DNA from 2 places in the Streptomyces sp. NPDC056169 genome. Region 1 is predicted to be linked to the other one. Evidence: riboswitches for the same ligand, from Rfam matches in the RefSeq annotation. Region 1 holds a riboswitch; the other holds the start of a gene.

Region 1 (3,199 bases):
CTGGAGCCCCAGGTCGTGGTCCAGCTTCGCCGCCTGGATCAGCGTCCAGATCTGGGCGCGGATCGCCGGCAGCTTCGACGGGTCCATGGAAGAGATCTGCGCGTACTCGTCGAGCAGCTGCTCCAGGCGCGCGATGTCGCCGTACGACTCGGCGCGCGCCATCGGCGGCACCAGGTGGTCGACGAGCGTCGCGTGCACGCGCCGCTTGGCCTGCGTGCCCTCGCCCGGGTCGTTGACGAGGAAGGGGTAGATCAGGGGGATGTCGCCGAGGGCCGCGTCGGGGCCGCAGGCGGCGGACAGGCCGGCGTTCTTCCCGGGCAGCCACTCCAGGTTGCCGTGCTTGCCCAGGTGGACCATGGCGTCGGCGCCGAAGCCGCCGTCCTCGGCGCGGGCGGCGATCCAGCGGTAGGCCGCCAGGTAGTGGTGGGACGGCGGCAGATCGGGGTCGTGGTAGATCGCGATCGGGTTCTCGCCGAAGCCGCGCGGCGGCTGGATGAGGACCAGCAGGTTCCCGCGGCGCAGGGCGGCGAGCACGATGTCGCCCTCCGGGTTGCGGGAGCGGTCGAGGAACATCTCGCCGGGCGCCGGGCCCCAGTGCTCCTCGACGGACGCGCGGAGCTCGGCGGGGAGTTCGGCGTACCAGCGCTTGTAGTCGGCGGCCGGGATCCGGACCGGGTTGCGGGCGAGCTGCTCCTCGGTGAGCCAGTCCTGGTCGTGGCCGCCGGCCTCGATGAGGGCGTAGATCAGCTCGTCGCCGTCGCCGGAGACGAGACCGGGGAGCTCCTCGGTCGGGCCGAAGTCGTATCCCTCCGCGATCAGGCGGCGGAGGAGGGAGACGGCGGAGGCCGGGGTGTCCAGGCCGACCGCGTTGCCGATGCGGGAGTGCTTCGTCGGGTACGCGGAGAGGACGAGCGCCAGCTTCTTCTCGGCGTTCGGGATGTGGCGGAGCCGCGCGTGGCGGACCGCGATTCCGGCGACCCGGGCGGCGCGCTCGGCGTCCGCGACGTATGCGGGCAGGCCGTCCGCGTCGATCTCCTTGAAGGAGAACGGGACGGTGATGAGCCGGCCGTCGAACTCGGGGACGGCGACCTGGCTGGCCGCGTCCAGCGGCGACAGGCCCTCGTCGTTCTCCTCCCAGTTCTCGCGCGAACCGGTCAGGCACAGCGCCTGGAGGATCGGCACGTCGAGCGCGGCGAGCGCGCCCGCGTCCCAGGCCTCCTCGTCGCCGCCGGCCTGCGCCTCGGCGGGCTTGGTGCCGCCCGCGGCGAGGACGGTGGTGACGATCGCGTCGGCGGTACGGAGCCGGTCGAGCAGCTCCGCCTCGGGGGCGCGCAGGGACGCCACGTACAGCGGGAGCGCCTGGGCGCCCGTGTCCTCGATCGCCTCGCACAGGGTGTCCACGAAGGCGGTGTTCCCGCTCATGTGGTGGGCGCGGTAGTAGAGCACCGCGATCGTCGGGCCGCTCTCGGTACGGGCCGTGCGCTCCAGGGGGCCCCAGGTGGGGGCGGCGGCCGGGGCCTCGAAGCCGTGGCCGGTGAGGAGGACGGTGTCGGAGAGGAAGCGGGCGAGCTGCTCCAGGTTCGAGGGGCCGCCGTGCGCGAGGTAGGCGTGCGCCTCGGTGGCGACGCCGACGGGGACCGTCGAGGTCTCCATCAGCTGCGCGTCGGGGGCCTGTTCGCCGCTGAGCACGACGACCGGCTTCCCGGTGGCGCGGATCGCGTCGATCCCCTCCTCCCAGGAACGGAGGCCGCCGAGGAGGCGGACGACGACGAGCTCGACGCCGTCGAGGAGGGCGGGCAGTTCGGCGAGGGGCAGCCGGGAGGGGTTGGCGAAGCGGTACTCCACCGGGCCCTCGGCCGAGGCGGCGTTCGCCGCGCGGGCACTGAGCAGGTCGGTGTCGGAGTGCGACAGCAGCAGAAGCATGGCGTGCGCAGGCCCTTCCTCGGGGTTGTCCGCGCCCCGGGTGGTCGTGTGGACGGCGGGAGTTCCTGGCTCACCCGTGCCATCGCTGGTACGGGCTCACAGTGGCGGGACCGCGCCGGATTCTCACCGGGCTTCCTCCCCGGGGCCCTGGGACCCCATGCCGATCTGCATCCTAGATCGTGGCGTCGTCGGGGCGGGGCGGGCCGTGGAGTCGGCCGGATCACACTCGGTGGCGGCCCGGTGCCCCGTGGGTATGCTCGCCGCCATGCCGCCCACCCCTCCCCCGACGCCCGAACGGGACGAAGCTCGCATACGGGACCGTGGCGACGCCTGCCCCGGGGCGCTGCGCCTGCACGCCGCCGACGACGGCCGGCTGGCCCGACTGCGGCTGCCCGCAGGACGTCTGACGTCTCGTCAGGTCGAGGCTCTGGCGACGGCCGCGGAGTCCCTGGGCGACGGGCGGATCAGCCTCACCTCCCGGGGGAACGCGGAGCTGCGCGGCCTCACGGAGGAGTGCGGGGCGGAGCTCGCCGCACTGCTCGCGGAGGCGGGCCTGCTGCCCTCCCCCACCCACGAACGCGTCCGCAACATCGTCGCCTCGCCCGCCGCCGGTCTCGACGGACTCGGCGGCCCCGAGGTCCAGTTGTGGGCCCGCGAGCTCGACGGGCTGCTGTGCGGCGAGCCGTGGGCCGCGGCGCTTTCCGGCCGTTTCCTGTTCGTGCTCGACGACGGGCGCGGTGACGTGGCGGGGCTCGGCGGCGATGTGACCTTGGTCGCAGTGGAGCCGGGGACGGCGGTCCTGTACGTCGGCGGGCGGGCCTTCCGGGTCGGCGGAGCCGACGCGCCCCGGGCCGCGCTCGCCGCCGCCGGGGCCTTCCTGGACGCCGCCCGCACGGCCGGAAACGGCGCCTGGCGGGTGCGGGAGCTGCCGGAGGACCACGCCCCGGACGTCGCGGGCGCGCTCGCCCGCGCGGGGATCGCGGCGGAGCCCGTACCCGCGCCACACCTACGTGAGCGCGCGCCCCTCGCCCCCGGGCCCCTCGGCGCCACCGCCCTGTACGTCCTCGTGCCCCTCGGCCGCCTCACCGCCGCCCAGCTGCGCGCGCTGCTGCCCGCCGACGAGGTACGGCTGACGCCGTGGCGCGGTGCCGTCGTCGTCGGGGCGCGGGCGCGGGCGACGGACGCGGACCGGCTCGGGGAGCGGCTCCCGGACCGGCTCGGGGACCAGCTCCCGGACCGGCTCACGGACCTCGCCTCGTACGGGCTGATCACCCGC
Region 2 (3,199 bases), on a different contig from region 1:
AGGGGGCGGCATGAGCGCGGCGGCGGCGCCGGTCGGCATCGTGCTGGTCTCGCACAGCGCGGATGTGGCGGCCTCGGTGGCGGCACTGGCGCAGGGCCTCGCGGGCGGCGGCGCGACCACGCCGATCCAGCCGGCGGGCGGGCTCCCCGACGGCGGCCTGGGGACGAGCGCCGAGCTGATCTGCGAGGCGGCGAAGGCCGTCGACGGCGGCGCCGGGGTGGCGCTCCTGGTCGACCTGGGCAGCGCGGTCCTGACCGTGAAGGCGCTGCTCGACGAGGGCGACGAGCTGCCGGAGCGTGCCCGGCTGGTCGACGCGCCGTTCGTCGAGGGCGCGGTCGCGGCCCTGGTGACGGCGAGTGCGGGCGGGGATCTCGACGCGGTGGCCGCGGCGGCCTCGGAGGCGTACGCCTATCGCAAGCGGTGAGGGGGGTCTCGGCCGGGTCGACTTGATAGGCAAGTGAACAGTTGCCTATCCTGGGGTGGTGGCCGACGACCTTTTCAAAGCCCTGGCCGACCCCACCCGCCGCACGATCCTCGACGAGCTCGCGGAGAAGTCCGGACAGACACTGTTCGAGATCTGCTCGCGGCTGAGCATGAAGCATCAGCTCGGCATCTCGCGCCAGGGGGTCTCCCAGCACCTGACGGTGCTGGAGGCCGCCGGGCTCGTCGAGACCAGGCGGGAGGGCCGCTACAAGTTCCACGACCTGAACACGGCCCCCCTGCGGCACATCACCGAGCGGTGGCCCGTGCCCGACACCCCAGGACCGGAGAAGAGCACCCCATGAAGATCCATCTGACCAGCGTCTTCGTCGACGACCAGGCCAAGGCCGAGCGTTTCTACACCGAGATCCTCGGCTTCGTGAAGAAGCACGACGTCCCGCTGGGCGAGACGGACCGGTGGCTGACGGTCGTCTCGCCCGACGAGCCCGCCGGCACCGAACTCCTCCTGGAGCCCGCCGGCCACCCGGCCGTCAAGCCCTACCGCGACACGCTCGTCCAGGACGGCATCCCGCTGGCCCAGTTCGCGGTCGACGACGTGCGGGCGGAGTACGAGCGCCTGACCGGCCTCGGCGTCCGCTTCACCCAGGAGCCCCTGGAGATGGGCCCCGTCACCACCGCCGTCTTCGACGACACCTGCGGCAACCTCATCCAGATCGCGACGAAGCCGCAGTAGTCCCAGCGGCCGGCCCTCCCGGGCGTCACCCTCCTGGACGTCAGTCGAGGTCGGGGCCGGCGTCGAAGCTGGAGTCGAGGTCGGCGTCGAGGTCGGCGTCGAGGTCGGCGTCGAGCACGGCGTCGACCTCGATCTCGACGAGCCATTCGGGGTCGATGAAACGCGAGACCTCGACGAAGGTCGTGACCGGCCGCACCTCCGCGAACCGCTCGCCGTGGGCGCGCGCGGCCTCCTTCCAGCGGGTCACGTCGGTGAGCATGATCCGCGTCCGCACGACGTCCTCCGCCGACGCCCCCGCGGCCTTCAGCGCCGCCTCGGCGATATCCAGACACCTGACGGTCTGCCCGTACACGTCGCCGGGCGCGACGGTGGCCCCGTCGTCCCCGATGGGCGCCGTCCCCGCGACCGCCACGTGCGCGCCCTTGCGCACGGCCCGGGAGAACCCGATCTGCGGTTCGAGCGGTGAGCCGGAACTGACCGTCTGTCGGACATTCCCCATCGGTCCGTACCCCTTCGCGTTGTGATGCACCTGATCAACGCACTAGTGTCGCAGGGCCTTGGTGTACGGGAAACCGGTGAAGTACCGGTGCGGCCCTCGCCACTGTGATCGGGAGTTCCGGCTCCACACCCGAGGGAGACGCCCCCGGGCAAGCCACTGCACCGCTGCGGGCGACCGCCGCGGCGTGGGAAGGCGGAGTCGGGACGTATGACCGTCAGCCAGGAGACCGGCCAGGGTGCGTTGTCCATCCACGAGGTGCTGGAGAGGGTCTCCCGACCATGCATATAGCCGAGGGGTATCTGCCCCCCGCTCACGCCGCCGCCTGGGGCGTCGCGGCCGCTCCGTTCATCGTCCACGGGGTCCGCGCGCTCACCCGCGAGGTGCGGTCCAACCCCGAGTCCACCCTGCTGCTCGGCGCCGCCGGCGCCTTCACGTTCGTCCTGTCCGCGCTCAAGCTCCCTTCCGTGACGGGCAGTTGCTCGCATCCGACGGGTACGGGCCTGGGCGCGATCCTCTTCCGGCCGCCGATCATGGCGGTCCTCGGGACGATCACTCTGCTCTTCCAGGCCTTGCTGCTCGCCCACGGCGGGCTCACCACGCTGGGCGCCAACGCCTTCTCGATGGCGATCGTCGGGCCCTGGGCGGGGTACGGGACCTATCTGCTGGTGCGCCGGTTCGGCGCGCCGCTGATGGTCGCCGTCTTCTTCGGCGCGTTCGTCGCCGATCTGTCGACGTACTGCGTCACGAGCGTGCAGCTCGCGCTGGCCTTCCCCGACCAGGGCAGCGGCGTGCTGGGCGCCCTGGCCAAGTTCGGTTCCATCTTCGCCGTGACGCAGATTCCGCTCGCGGTGAGCGAGGGCCTGCTCACCGTGCTCGTGATGCGGCTGCTCACGCAGTCCAGCAAGGGCGAGTTGACCCGGCTGGGCGTGCTGGGCAGGCCCGGCGCCGAACGACCCGAGGAGGCGACCGCGCGATGAGCGTCACCATGAGCCGGAACACGAAGATCAACGCGCTGCTGCTGCTCGTCGTCGCCGCGCTCGCGGTGCTGCCGCTCGCGCTGGGGCTCGGCGACCACAAGGAGGAGCCGTTCACCGGGGCGGACGCGGAGGCGGAGACCGCGATCACGGAGCTCCAGCCGGAGTACGAACCGTGGTTCAGCCCCCTGTACGAACCGCCGTCCGGGGAGATCGAGTCGGCGCTGTTCGCCCTCCAGGCCGCGCTCGGCGCCGGTGTCCTCGCGTACTACTTCGGCGTACGGCGCGGTCGCCGGCAGGGCGAGGCCCGCGCCCTGGCGGCGCAGACCGAGGGAACGGCGGCACAGCCTGCGGAGGCAGGAGTGGAGGCGCGGCCCGGGGAGTCGGCAGCACCCGGGGAGGCGGCGGCGCCCGGGGAGGCTGCAGCCGTATCGGCGGCCGGCTCCGGCTCCGGCGCCGTCGAAGGCAAGGGCGCGTAGCCGCCCATGCTGCCGATCGACGCGGCGGCGCACAGCAGTCGCTGGCGCCGCCGCCATCCCGCCGAGAAGGCCC

What was found. A riboswitch is a leader RNA that binds a small molecule or an ion and turns the genes downstream of it on or off. The one in region 1 is predicted to bind cobalamin.
Region 2: linked by a shared signal. The riboswitch ahead of ACFC0G_RS16075 (energy-coupling factor ABC transporter permease) and the one ahead of cobN (cobaltochelatase subunit CobN) in region 1 are both predicted to bind cobalamin.

What each region holds. Positions count from the first base shown of each region.
Region 1 covers NZ_JBHJUO010000003.1:43,043-46,241, forward strand. The annotation lists gene cobN (cobaltochelatase subunit CobN) at 1-1,923, opposite strand, end outside; cobalamin riboswitch at 1,964-2,097, opposite strand; gene ACFC0G_RS05120 (cobalamin biosynthesis protein CobG) at 2,177-3,199, shown strand, end outside.
Region 2 covers NZ_JBHJUO010000009.1:5,817-9,015, forward strand. The annotation lists gene dhaL (dihydroxyacetone kinase subunit DhaL) at 1-14, shown strand, start outside; gene ACFC0G_RS16055 (PTS-dependent dihydroxyacetone kinase phosphotransferase subunit DhaM) at 11-424, shown strand; gene ACFC0G_RS16060 (ArsR/SmtB family transcription factor) at 483-785, shown strand; gene ACFC0G_RS16065 (VOC family protein) at 782-1,174, shown strand; gene ACFC0G_RS16070 (RidA family protein) at 1,215-1,673, opposite strand; cobalamin riboswitch at 1,716-1,923, shown strand; gene ACFC0G_RS16075 (energy-coupling factor ABC transporter permease) at 1,952-2,650, shown strand; gene ACFC0G_RS16080 (energy-coupling factor ABC transporter substrate-binding protein) at 2,659-3,126, shown strand; gene cbiQ (cobalt ECF transporter T component CbiQ) at 3,133-3,199, shown strand, end outside.